DNA from 3 places in the Candidatus Enterococcus palustris genome. Region 1 is predicted to be linked to each of the others. Evidence: predicted binding sites of a transcription regulator. Region 1 holds the regulator's gene; each other region holds the start of a gene.

Region 1 (4,849 bases):
GCTTGCTTCTCGTACATCTTTTGGCATATCCATTGCACGAACTCTTTTACGAATCTCGTCTTCTTTTTGCTTAGCGATCAGCGCTTCTGTCGGCACGTAGGTGACATCAATATAATGGAAATTTAAGGTTAGTTTAGGTTCGTATCCAGGGGCGATCATTGTTGGGTCATTCAACTGATACTTGCGTTTTTCTTGAACAAATTCATATAATTTTGAATAACTCTTCCGGATATCATCATCTGTTAATCGGTCACGATTTTCCTGAATAAACGTTTGGACATCCGTATCTTTCAAGACAACCTCAACTAGCTCATTGTATCGCTCATTCATATCTCTGCTTTGAATGATTTTTGACATTTCTTTCCCTACATCTTCCATTAATTGCCACCTCCTTTACTCAAGAAATCTTGAATTTCTTTATCTAGCCTTGCTTGTTCCTCTTTTGATAATTTTTGTTCTTCTACTGGATTTTCTACCCAATCTGGTAACGTCTCTTGACGAATCGGCCGATTATTTTGACCATAACGTTGTCTTGTTTGTTTTTGTTCTTTGCCTTTTTTAGCGATTTCACGTACATGTTCAATGGCCTTTTCTGGTGAGAAAATACCACTTTGCGCCCATTCGTTGGCAATTCGATTCACGTAATCAGCTTTCAGTGTAGGCTGTTTTTGGATATTGTAGACGTAATTGATTAAAACATTGATCACACTGTTAGGCAAACCAGACTTACTCACTAAATATTTGACTAGCGAACGTTCTTGGGGCGTTGTGTACCCACCACGTTCGTTTTTTAAAGCTTCCAAATAATTTAGAGGGAAATTTTTTTCACTATCCATGATCATTTGAATATCTTGTGTCGAAAAACCGTTCATTTTTAATGAATTATAACGGTACGTTTGTTGATCTTCAGCAGATAAATCAACAGAATCATTTTTTTGAAACTCACTAGGTTTTTGTTTTTTATCTGGGTCATAAGTTCGATAGACTGCTCTTTCAAAGTCTTTGATATCAATCTTGCTTGTGTAATAGTCAAATGACTTAGAGCAAAAATCGATCATATCCAATTCAGTGATTCCAAATAGATTGTGAAAAACAAAGACTTCTTCTTTGAATCCATTACTATTATCCGGCAACTTAATTCCTAATTTTTCGATTCCTTGAAGAAAGTACGACCAGTCAAAACTTTCATTAACTGCACTTACTGTTTGTGCAGGGCGTGGATCGATAAAAGATTGCTCCATTCTGCTTAACTGTTCACTATGAGATAGAATTTGCTCCTCTTTGAAAACATAAGCATCTTTAAATCCAACTGAAACTTCCGCATAACTAGTTAAGTTTACAAATGTTGGTTGAAACCGTTCAAATAATTTGTCTAATTTTCTTTGTCCCACACTATTCAAGAGTGTCAACGACAGAACTTCATCTTTAAAAAAACGTTCAGCAGTTTCAGGGTGATTTAAACGATACATGAAATGCACACCTAACTCAGAATCGTTTTTTGCAAAAGTCGACAACAGTCCGATCCCTTCTAGCTTTTTTCGGGCTGTTTCGATTTGTTTTATACTCATATCCATCATCGTAATCAAATCAGCATGAAAAAGTGATTCACTAGTACCTTTCCCTTCCACTTCCGATAAAAGTGTCAAATATAAACTGAACGCTTCGGCACCAATAATCGGCTGATATAAAAGCGTCAATATCATTTGTTCTTGATTGGATAATGGATAAGGTACGGCTACTTGAAAAATACTTTTAGGATGGACTTCTTTCCAACTGTCTTTCAAGGAAAGACCTCCTTATTCATTGGTTGTATCTGAATTTGAAGATTTTGCTTTATCCACGATACCTTGCAGTTCTTTTAAGAAGACACTCATATCTTTAAATTGACGATATACACTAGCGAATCGAATATACGCAATTTCATCTAAATTGACTAAATCTTCCATAACATACTCACCAACTAAAGTAGTTGAAACTTCATTTTCACCCAAACTACGAACACGGTTTTCAACATTATCAACGATTTGTTCCATTTGTTCCATGGCCACTGGACGTTTTTCCGCAGACCGAATCAACCCACGTAAAATTTTCTCTCTATTAAATTCTTCCCGATCACCATTTTTCTTGATAACAAGTAGTGGAGCTGCTTCGATTCGCTCGAATGTTGTAAATCGGTAATTACAATTTTCGCATTCTCTACGACGACGAATTGCACGCCCATCATCTGCTTGACGGCTATCAATTACACGGGAATTATTATGATGACATCTTGGACAACGCATAGTATTCACCTCATTTTATCTTATGCTATCTATTTATAAAGTTTCGTTTTAATTTACTCTCCATATTATAACATGAAATGCTTCAGAAACCAGACATTAACTGTTACTTCTTAACCATTTTTTTTAGTTTATTCAGATTTCATTTAATAACAATTTTCTAGATTCAAAAAATAACTGAGTAAGATAACAGGCTAAATGTCTTGTCTTGCTCAATTACTCTCTTGTTAAAGTTCTGTTTTGTCTCTCATTCCGCACTCCATATTCTTCTGAGCCATATAGCTCCAAACTCGATTTAGAGATAATAGAACGATTGCCTATGAACTATAAAATAGAAAGTAAAGAAACACAATACATTTATCTCGATTTGCTAAATCGTTTCTGGGAATTGCAGGATATGACAAGGTATAAACCGACTCCATATTAATTGTTGATGTAGGCTATAAAATAAACTGAAAATAGTTCATTATAAAAATTAGCCAATATACATAGTTATGTTTGATTTAAACTCGATTAAATTTTTTCAATTAGTTAAATTAACCATTCTTTAATCGCGTCAATCCTAATCTATTCCTCATGATTTATCACACTTATCAGACCAACATATCCACCTAAATTAACGCTACTTCTTTTTTCTTTCTATTCTCCATTCCCTTTTTGTTTTTTACATTTCTGTTGTTCAAAAAAGAGAATACAGATTTCAAGATATCGATTATGTTTACCGACACAATATCGTTATTTTAAATTAGATTTTACAATCAGCTTCAAAGTAGGTTGAAATTTATCAAAAACAAAAAAGATGTATAATCAGCAGTTATACATCCTAAACTTTTTTCAATTCATCATAAAATTTAAATTTCTGAAAAAACAATTATGCATCTTTGTTATACTATAAGAAATTATTTTCTAATACCCAGTCCTTCACTATTTTTTCTGTTTCTTGAATGCTTTTTTGATTATCAAATATTATATCAGCTTTTTCTTTTTTCTTTTCAATTGACAATTGACTATTTACTCGTTGATTCGCTTCAGTTTCAGTTAAATTATCTCGTTTCATCAAACGAATCATCTGAGTTTTTTCAGGTACATAGACAACGGCTACTTTGTCAACAAACGCATCATACCCACCTTCGTATAATAAAGGTATATCCACAACAATCAGCGAAGTTTCATTTTTTTTGGCTGCAATCTGAGATAAAATAGCCTCTTTGAGAAATGGGGATAATAATTCATTTAATTGTGTTCTTTTTTTTTCATCTGAAAAAACAATGTCTCCAAGTTTTTTTCGATCTAATGATCCATCTGAGTATAATACCTCTGAACCAAAAGTAATTGCTATTTTTGTTAATGCCGGAGTTCCTATTTCAACAATTTCCCGAGCGATCACATCGGCATCTACCACAGGAAATCCTAATCCTTTAAATACGTTAACAACCGTACTTTTCCCAGTTGCGATTCCACCAGTCAAACCTAAGACCATTCCCATTGATCAATTCCTCGCTTTCAATGTCTGGCACTTCGGACAAAAATGGGTCCCTCGTTGAGCGACTTTTATTTTCTTAATTGGTGTTGCACATCTTGGACAAGGTTTTTCCGTCTGACCATAGACATTTAATGAGATTTGAAAAGTCCCAGCTTCCCCCAGTGCATTTAAATAACTGCGAATTGTTGTTCCGCCGGCTTCAACAGCACGTCCAAGAACATCAATGATTGCATGATATAGCCTTTCGACTTCTTTAGGTTTTAAAGTATCAGCTGGCTGTTCTGGATGAATTTTCGCTTCCCACAATGCTTCATCTACATAGATATTACCTAGTCCTGTCACTAAACGCTGATCTAATAACAGTGGTTTGATTGCTTTGTGGTGTCTTTTTAACCCAGTATGAAATTCTGATAGTTTAAACGATGCTGGTATCGGTTCAGGACCTAGCGCTAAAATCCCCTTGTATTTTTCTCCTTGATCTTTCGCCACTAACACCATCCGTCCAAATTTCCGAACGTCAAGATATCGTAATTCTGTTCCATCCGTAAAGGTGAAAATCACGTGAGTATGTTTAGTACGTTCTTCTTCCGGATCATGGGTTTCGTATTTTCCTTCCATTCTCAGATGGGATATCATATCGTAATTGGTTAATTTAAAAATCAAAAACTTCCCTCGACGTTCCATTTTTTCGATTTTTTGACCAATCAACTGCTGTGCAAAAATGTCTGTTTCTGGTGATTCAATGATTCTCGGCCACAAAATCGTGACTTCTTCAATCGTTTTCCCTACAACTAATTTTTCTAATCCTTTTCTGACTGTTTCAACTTCTGGTAATTCAGGCAACTTTCATCTCTCCTTAGAAGAAAAAGACCGAAACGAACAAATCAAAGATTTAAAAATCTTTTTTTGTTTGGTCAGTCTTTTTCAATTATTTTAATTAATTATTTTGCTTCATACCATGTCTTGCCCCAACTGCTGTCTGTTAACAGCGGTACATGCAGAGCCACAGCATTCTCCATCACATCTTTAACTAATGTATTTAGTTGTTCTAATTCAGATTCAGGCGCTTCAAAAACAAGTTCATCAT
Region 2 (4,849 bases), 740 kb from region 1:
TTTCCTCCTCGTTACCTGTACATTAAAATAGAGTAAATCATAGAACAAGGCGACCAGAGGGGCGCCTTGTTTGTTTTTACGAGTCTGTTCAGCTTTTTTAAATTACACAACTTTCACATTGATTACTGCCGATTTCCTCAGCATCATCCGTAAATGTCCGCACATAATAAATTGACTTAACACCTTTATGGAAAGCATAATGACGTAAAATATTCAAATCACGTGTTGTTTGTTTTGGAGAATCTTTCCATTCGTATAAGCCTTCTGGAATTTCAGAACGCATAAACAGCGTTAAACTCATGCCTTGATCCACATGTTGTTGGGCTGTTGCATAAACATCAATGACTTTACGCATATCCATATCATAAGCAGATGTGTAATAAGGAATCGTATCGTTTGCCAAGTAAGGAGCAGGGTAATAAATTTTACCGATTTTCTTTTCTTGACGCTCTTCGATCATACGTGTGATTGGATGGATACTAGCACTTGTATCATTGATATAAGAGATAGAGCCATTCGGTGCTACGGCTAAACGATTTTGGTGATATAAACCATCTTTTTTCACTGCATCACGTAATGCTGCCCAATCAGAAGCACTTGGTACAAAAATGTCTTTAAAGATTTCTTTGACTTTATCTGATTTAGGAGTGAAGTCTCCTTCAATATACTTGTCGAAATATGAACCATTCGCATAATCTGATTTGTCAAAATTATGGAAGGTTTCATTGTATTGTTTTGCAATGTTGTTACTTTCTACTAAAGTCCAGTAGTTTAATAAAGTAAAGTAAACATTGGTGAAATCTAGCGAGTCCTCAGAGCCGTATTCCATATGGTTCTTAGCAAAGAAAGTATGAAGACCCATTGCACCAAGCCCAATTGTGTGACTTAATTTATTTCCGTTTTGAATAGAAGGAACAACATCAATATCAGAAGCATCTGTTACAAATGTTAACGCACGTGTCATCGCGCGAACAGATTTACCAAAATCAGGACTGTCCATCAAGTTGACGATATTAGTTGAACCTAAGTTACAGCTGATATCAGTACCTAATGTTTCATATTCTTGTTTGCCATTTAATACAGAAGGTGTTTGAACTTGTAGAATTTCTGAACATAGATTACTCATAATGATTTTGCCATAAGCTGGATTACTTCTATTAGCTGTATCAATATTGATGATATATGGGTAACCAGATTCTTGTTGTAATTTAGAGATTTCATTTTCTAAATCACGTGCTTTGATTTTACGTTTGCGAATTTTTGGATTCGCAACTAGATTATCATATTCTTTTGTAATATCAACATAAGAGAAAGGCACGCCATACTCACGTTCTACACTATAAGGACTGAATAAATACATATCTTCATTATTACGAGCTAATTCATAAAATCTATCAGGAACCACAACACCTAGAGATAAAGTTTTCACACGAACTTTTTCATCCGCATTTTCCTTTTTCGTTGAAAGGAACATTTCGATATCTGGATGGAAAACGTTTAGATAAACAACTCCAGCACCTTGACGTTGACCTAATTGATTAGAATAACTAAAGCTATCTTCGAATAATTTCATAACAGGAACCACGCCACTAGCAGCGCCTTCATATCCTTTGATTGGTGCTCCTGCTTCACGTAAGTTCGCTAAAGTGATACCCACACCGCCGCCAATACGTGATAATTGTAAAGCTGAGTTGATCGAACGGCCGATGCTGTTCATATCATCTGTTACTTGAATCAAGAAACAAGAGACAAGCTCGCCACGACGTTTACGTCCTGCATTTAAGAAAGAAGGTGTTGCAGGTTGATAACGTTGATGAATCATTTCATCCGCTAATACTAGAGCTAACTCTTCATTACCATCAGCAAAGTACAATGCATTGAAAGCCACACGATCTTCGTAGCTTTCTAAGTATTCAGTTCCTTCATTATTTTTAAGTGCATATTGTGAATAAAACTTGTACGCTGCCATAAATGATTTGAATTCAAACTGTTGTTCATCAAGAAACGTATATAGTTGTTCAATAAAACCCATAGAATATTTTTCAATAAATGCTGTTTCTAGGTAGTCATTTTCGATCAAGTAATTAATTTTTTCTTCTATAGTATTAAAAGTTCTTGTATTAGGAAGAACATTTTCTTTGAAGAAAGCTTCCAACGCTTCTTTATCCTTATGTAAAGGAATTTGTCCATCTACAGGACGATTGATCTCATTATTCAGCTTAAAATAGCTAACATCTTTAATTTCTTTTAGACTCAAGTTCATTCACTACTTTCTTAAAGGATTCCACGTCTTCGTTCGTGCCGCTAAATTCAAACGCAAAAAGCATTGGAACGTTGTAATCACGTGCTATGTCTTTGGCTGTATACACATATAACTCTGCGAAATTGAGGTTTCCGCCTCCAGCAACGCCTTGCAAGTATTCTTGATTGTTTTTGTAATCAAGAAAATCGTTCACTACTTCAGTGATTTCTTGGTCATAAGTAGGAACAACTAAGACAAAAGGCTCATTTATCTCAAAAAAAGGATTCGCAGGCTCAATTTCATAAGCTGCTAAATCCAATTTTTTAATGAAGCGTCTCGTTTGTCCGGTGACTGAAAAATAAACAATTTTCATTTTAGCTAGCCAATTGTTTTAATTGATCAGGACGGAATCCTACAACTGTTGTAGCATCAGAAGTGATAACCGGAACACTTTGGAATCCTTGTTCTTTTAACCAGTCGATTGCGTCTGGTTGGATATCGATATTTACTTCTTCAAATGCTATATTATTCTCGCTTAAAAAGCGTTTTGCCATTTTACATTGGATACAATTATTTTTAGAAAAGATTTTTACGTTCATTTTTAATTCCCCCTCAATTAGTTTACTTCACTAGTATAAATCTCTCACGGAAAAAGTCAACACTTAGGCACTACATATTGTGGTTGTTTTTAGATGTAATACCATGTTTTGTGTTTTTGAAAGAAATATGAAAGCACGTATTCTCTAGATTTGAGCGACTTTTATTGCTATTTTTGTGTTTAAAAAAGAAATTTATTAAATTTTGACTTGAAATTTTTTATTCGTAAAGCACAAGATGTAGTGGCCAATCGATAAGAGACACACAAAAAAGGGAACCTATTTTTGTGGGGGAAATATTTTCTTACTATAGGTAGAAAGAAGATTGATTTAAGTATCACAAAAAGGTATACTTAATGAGAACGATTATCAATATCAATGGTATTTTTTATGAAACTTTTTCACAATCATGAAATAGGTTTGAATAGATAATTTCACGAGCTAAAACTGACAAAAAATAGGAGGACCACACAATGTTGACACTGGCACAGGCAAAGTTGAACAAAGTTTATATAATTGAAGAGATACAGGCAGAAGGTTTTGCGAAAAAGCACTTGAATAATCTTGGTCTTGTGCCGGGAGGGAAAGTTGTGTTGGTGAATTATTCTAGTGAGAATGGTATTGTTTTGTTGCGCAACAGCCGAATTGCAATCAATTTATCTGTATTAAAACAGATTACAATAGTAGAAAAAAGCATTGACGAAGAAAACTGGCTATCTCTAGATCAATTAACAGTGGGTGAAAAAGCCCGTGTAATTGGAATTCACGGACAAGGGGCGGTCAAAAGACGATTGATGGATATGGGACTAACCAAAGGGGTGGATATTCTTGTCAGAAAAATGGCGCCTTTAGGGGATCCAATCGAAATCAATCTTCGCGGGTATGAATTAACGTTAAGAAAAAATGAAGCAGAATTAGTCTTGGTACAGAAAGAGGGGTAGAAAAATGAAAGAACAGCACATTGCTCTGACGGGGAATCCAAATAGTGGAAAGACAACAGCGTTCAATGCATTAACAGGGGCAAATCAATATGTAGGAAATTGGCCAGGTGTGACTGTCGAGCGAAAAGAAGGCAAGCTAAAGAAAGAGAAACAAATAACCATTCAAGATTTACCTGGTATTTACTCTCTTTCTCCATACACACCAGAAGAAGTAGTTGCCAGAGACTATTTACTAACTGGGGAACCAGATGTCATCGTCAATATTGTTGATGCGACAAATTTAGAAAGAAATCTGTATTTAACGACTCAATTGATGGAAACGGGTATTCCTGTTGTAGTTGGATTGAATATGATGGATATTTTAGATAAAACTGGAAGGAAAATCAATACTGAAAAACTTTCCTATGGTTTAGGTGTGGATGTATTAGGGATTAGCGCGTTGAAAAATCGGGGACTTGACGAGTTAGTAAAAAAAGCAGTTAAAGCAATAGACGACTCTTCTTCAGAATTCAATTATCCGACCTATGACAATCGCTTAGAGGCGGCCTTAAATGAAATCATGGATGTATTAGGAAACAATGTAGTGGAGAAACAAGCCCGTTGGTATAGTATTAAATTATTCGAAAGAGATGCTAGAGTCCAAGAAGAATTAAAATTAAGCTCATTACAACAAAATGAAATAGAAGAGATCATTAAGATCACAGAACAAATTTTTGGAGATGATAGTGAAGCGATCGTAATCAATGAGCGATATGAATTTATTACTCGTTTAACGGCTCTTTGTTCGATCGAAAAAAATGAAATCACATTCAGTACAAGTGATAAAATTGATCGCATCGTCACCAATCGTTGGTTGGCTTTACCGATTTTTGCTTTGATTATGTGGTTTGTTTATTATTTAGCGATTCAAACTGTCGGCACAATGGGAACCGATTGGATCAATGATGAGTTGTTTGGCAATTTTGTACCAAATACTGTTGAAGGGTTATTAGTGAATTTGCAAGTAGCTCCGTGGATGCAAAGTTTGATTTTAGATGGGATCATTGCGGGAGTTGGGGCAGTCTTGGGTT
Region 3 (4,849 bases), 630 kb from region 1:
AAAGTCAGTCCCTGAACATAATCATGAGATAGATCTTCGATGATTTTATCTTCTAATTCTTTGGTAAAGGGTTTACCGTAACGGAAATTTTGAACTGCTTGGTTAAAGCAACCTTCACAAGCAAATAAACAGCCACTGACGTATAAGCTATTTCGTACGCCTTCACCATCTACAAAGTTAAACGCTTTATAATCACCAATATAATTTTGACTAAGCTCATCTGCTAACCATTCTTGTGGTTTAGGATTTCTCAATTTTAGTCATCCTTTCAACTAAAAACGATGCCTGCAAGGTGCTGCATTGAGCATCGTTTTCTCGATTCTGTCTCCTGTTTACATGTTACTTCATATGTTTTACACGTGACGAAATTTCTTTGTGTCGACCATGAACCATGGGTCTTGCTTGTGGATTGCCAAGATAGCCACAGGTACGTTTGACAACATCACATGATTTAGGATCGTGATTGCCGCATTGTGGACATTCAAAACCGCGTTCGGTTGGATTGAAATCTCCTTCAAAGTTACATTCATAACAATGATCGATTGGTGTATTGGTTCCTAGATAACCAACCCGATCATAGGCATAATCCCAAACGGATTCTAATGCTTTCGGGTTTTGTTGTAAAACTGGGTATTCGCAGTAATGGATGAAACCACCAGAACAATATTGTGGATAATCTTTTTCGAAATCTAGCTTTTCAAACGGTGTTGGATTTTTACGTACATCATAGTGAAAACTATTTGTATAATATTCTTTATCTGTGATATTTTCAATCACACCAAATTTTTCAGTATCTAAGCGACAGAAGCGATCCGTTAAACTTTCGCTTGGAGTTGAATAAACGCTAAAGTGATAACCGTAATCATTGCCCCATTTATCTGCATGTGCTTTTAAATCTTTCAAAATTGAGATCGTAAAGTCTTTGGCTTTTGGATCGGACTCCCATTCGCCGCCATAAAAAGCAGAAGCGACTTCATATAAGCCGATGTATCCTAACGAAACAGTCGCACGTTTATTTTTAAATAATTCGTTTACAGAGTCTTTTCTAGCTAAACGTTTACCAAATGCTCCATACATATAGAGAATCGGTGCGTTGGCAGGTGTTGCTTCTTTACAGCGTTCAACTCGGTAAACTAACGCATCTTTCATAATTTCTAAGCGTTCAGCAAGAAGTGTCCAGAACTTATCCACATCACCATGAGCTTCCATAGCAATTCTAGGGAGATTTAGAGTAACAACGCCTAAGTTCATACGACCAACATTGATTTCTTCTCCTTGTTCGTCTTTCCATCCTTGTAAGAAAGAACGACATCCCATTGGTACTTTAAAGCTTCCCGTTAAATCAACTAATTTATCATAATTTAAAATATCTGGATACATTCTTTTTGTCGCACATTCCAATGCAAGTTGTTTTACATCGTAGTTTGGATCAGTTTCATTTAAGTTTACACCGCGTTTTAAAGTAAAAATCAATTTAGGAAAAATCGCCGTTCTTTTTTCACTACCTAAACCATTGATTCTAATTTGTAAAATCGCTCGTTGAATCTCGCGTTCAAACCAGCTTAATCCTAATCCGAAACCTAAAGAAGTGAAGGGTGTTTGTCCATTAGATGTGAACAATGTATTGATTTCGTATTCTAAGCTTTGCATGGCGTCATAAATATCTTTTTGTGTTTTTGCTTTGGCATATTCTTCTTGGCGCGCAGAACCATCGATCCATTCTCTGGCATCATCTAAATGTTTTTGATAATTTAATTCAGCAAATGGAGCTAATAATTCATCCACACGGTCAGCAGAACAACCACCATATTGACTAGAAGCTACGTTTGCTATGATTTGAGAAATTTGGGCTGTAGCCGTTTGAATCGACTTAGGTGATTCGACTTCAGCATTGCCGATCTTGAATCCATTATTTAGCATCCCTTTAAAATCAATCAAACAGCAGTTTGTCATTGGGGTATATGGATGATAATCTAAATCATGATAATGGATGTCGCCTTTTTGGTGTGCATTTGCAACATGAGGAGGCAGCATTTTCAAACCAATTGATTTACCTACGATGCCGGCAGTCAAATCACGTTGTGTATTAAAAACATCACTATCTTTATTCGCATTCTCATTTACCACAGACTGGTCTTTGTTGATCAATTTACTAATTGTGAAATTGATGTCAGTGGCTTTACTACGCTCAAAATCACGACGTGTGCGATAGTTGATGTATTCTTCTGCCAGTTCATATTCATTTTTCGTAAGTAATATATGTTCGACGATATTTTGAATTTCATAAATTTTGACATTATCTGAGAAGCGATCTGAAATTTCTTGATCAATTCGTTCGACGATTTCTTGAATGCGCTCATGAGCAAGTGGATCCAAAGAACCTCGGATTTTTTGTTCAGCTTTGATCAAGGCATCATAAATTTTTTGATCATCAAAATCAACCAACCGTCCATCTCTTTTGACGATTTTCATCGTGCTCAAGGTGGAATTAGTAGAACTCACTTCATTATTAGCTTGCTTTATCTCCATCATTTGCTACCCATCTCCTCATAGATTTATTCCTTCCTTATCATAAAACAATTCATTGAATCTTTCAACTATATATAGTGTGAAATTTAATTTATATTCCTGTATAGCAACTACATATAGTGTTTATGAGAAATGAAAATAAAGTGAAAACAACTCCCTAAAAGGTTTGTGGAAATTGTCACAACATTTAACTTAGAAAAATAAGTTATTACTAAAAAAATTTTTATTATTACTTAATTGTAAGAGGAAACGATGTTCAGTTGCACTAAATATTGGTAGAATAAGGACAATGAATAAACTGGAGCGAAATCTATGAAAAAAATTTTAGAAGTGAATCATTTAAGTAAATTGTATGGCTACCGAAGTAATCGAGTACAAGTTTTAAATAATATTTCCTTTTCTGTTGAACAAGGCGAATTTGTTGGTATCATGGGTCCAAGTGGGGCGGGGAAGTCAACATTATTGAGTACAATATCAACCATCGCACTACCAACAACTGGGAGTGTCCAAATCGATGGTCAAGATATTTTGAAAATGCGAGATAATCAAATCAGTGATTTTCGCCGAAAAAAATTAGGGTTTATTTTTCAAAACTTTAATTTAATGGATACACTGACTGTCAAAGATAATATCTTGCTGCCTTTAGCTGTAGATCGGATGCCGTTGGTTGAGATGGAGCAGCGTTTAAGCCATGTTACAAGCGTTTTGGGAATCGATCAATTGTTGAACGCTTATCCAAATATGATTTCAGTTGGTCAAAAACAACGTGTAGCTGCAGCACGAGCATTGATCACCAAACCTAAGATCATTTTTGCAGATGAACCTACTGGATCGTTAGATTCAAAATCAGCGGCTGAGTTGCTTCAATATATGACCAATATGAACTTACAAGATGATGCAACAATCATGATGGTCACCCATGATCCTTATACTGCGAGTTATTGTAATCGTATTTTATTTATCAAAGATGGTGTGATTTTTTCAGAAGTCGTTCGTCAAGGCTCAAGAAAGGAATTCTTTAACCGATTGATCGATATGCAGGCAACGATTGGCGGAGGTGGGCGTGCCAATGATTTTTAACTTGTCTTGGAAAAATTTTAAAGGTCAATTTCTCAACTACTTAGTTTATTTTGTCAGTATGACTTTTGCGGTAGTTGTTTACTACTGTTTTAGTGCAATCACCTACAACAGAACATTAGCTAATAGAGTTGGGCAAGAGGTTCACATCAATGGTGCGATGAATTTGGGTGGCATTTTGGTTGTGATCATGATTTTAGGTTTTATGTTTGCAGCAAATCATTTCTTCTTATTAAAAAGGGGAAAAGAAATTGGTCTGTATCATTTAATTGGTATGCGAAAAGGACAGATATCTTTTTTGTTTTTTGTGGAAACACTGATCTTAGGGGCATTATCGTTAGTTACGGGGATTCTTTTGGGCATTGTTTTTTCTAAATTGTTTTCTATGATTTTAGCAAAAGCAATGTTTTTACAAGTAGAGAGTCTGTTTTTTGTTTCGATTCCATCTATGATCCAAACAAGTCTAGCATTTCTTTTTATGTTGTTAATGGTTTCACTACGAAGCAGTTGGTTAGTATATCGCTATCAAGTGACAAATTTGTTTAAGCCAATTGAGAAAAGTATGGAGAATTCAAAGAAACTACCTATATTGAAGATTTTTTTAGGTATTCTAGGCATTCTATTTATTTTCACAGGGTACTTTTTATCGTATAATGTTATTCGTTTTGGCACTATTTTAATGCATACGAGATTTGGTTTTGCTGGTTTTTTCATTGCGCCACTGGTAATTATGGTTATTTGTATCGTAGGAACATATTTATTTTTTAAATACACGATGTATCTGATTGCCTTTTTATTTGGTAAGAGTAAATTCAATTATTATCGAAATTTAAATATGCTGGCAGTGGGAAATACAAAGCTTCATATAAAAAGAGGTGGAAATACATTATCTGCGGTGACAGTTTTTATTGCGATTGCTTTAGGAATGATCGGTGGTGCAGCTTCTGTCTATACAATCGGTATGAATTCAGTAAATGTAACGACACCAACCGATTTTATGGTAGCTGAGAATGATTTTAAAAAAGTCACGCAAATAATCGAAAAGGAACCGGATACAACAATCGATTCTCTAGTCACATTAAATTATAAGTTGACGGGTAGTCAATTTCATCTTAAAATTGGACAGGAAGAAAATCAAAATACAGTAAGTCCAATAAACCTATTGTCACTTTCAAATTATCAGGAATTTCAAAGAATAAACCCTTATTTAAAAGATATTGAATTGAAAAATGATCAAGATATC

The links. Region 1 encodes NrdR, which represses ribonucleotide reductase genes. Its sites were predicted from a motif close to ACACNATATATNGTGT; they were not measured.
Region 2: a site for NrdR is predicted at 2,909-2,924, ahead of nrdH (glutaredoxin-like protein NrdH). Genes of this name have one in related genera too.
Region 3: a site for NrdR is predicted at 2,595-2,610, ahead of nrdD (anaerobic ribonucleoside-triphosphate reductase). Genes of this name have one in related genera too.

What each region holds. Positions count from the first base shown of each region.
Region 1 covers NZ_CP147244.1:377,465-382,313, reverse strand. Annotated here, with positions in the region: gene dnaI (primosomal protein DnaI) at 1-378, opposite strand, end outside; gene A5821_RS01745 (replication initiation and membrane attachment family protein) at 378-1,784, opposite strand; gene nrdR (transcriptional regulator NrdR) at 1,797-2,282, opposite strand; gene coaE (dephospho-CoA kinase) at 3,169-3,765, opposite strand; gene mutM (DNA-formamidopyrimidine glycosylase) at 3,769-4,605, opposite strand; gene polA (DNA polymerase I) at 4,704-4,849, opposite strand, start outside.
Region 2 covers NZ_CP147244.1:3,400,492-3,405,340, forward strand. Annotated here, with positions in the region: gene nrdE (class 1b ribonucleoside-diphosphate reductase subunit alpha) at 98-2,257, opposite strand; gene nrdI (class Ib ribonucleoside-diphosphate reductase assembly flavoprotein NrdI) at 2,238-2,615, opposite strand; gene nrdH (glutaredoxin-like protein NrdH) at 2,617-2,841, opposite strand; gene A5821_RS15825 (FeoA family protein) at 3,312-3,779, shown strand; gene feoB (ferrous iron transport protein B) at 3,784-4,849, shown strand, end outside.
Region 3 covers NZ_CP147244.1:3,516,519-3,521,367, forward strand. Annotated here, with positions in the region: gene nrdG (anaerobic ribonucleoside-triphosphate reductase activating protein) at 1-254, opposite strand, end outside; gene nrdD (anaerobic ribonucleoside-triphosphate reductase) at 340-2,532, opposite strand; gene A5821_RS16435 (ABC transporter ATP-binding protein) at 2,842-3,609, shown strand; gene A5821_RS16440 (ABC transporter permease) at 3,599-4,849, shown strand, end outside.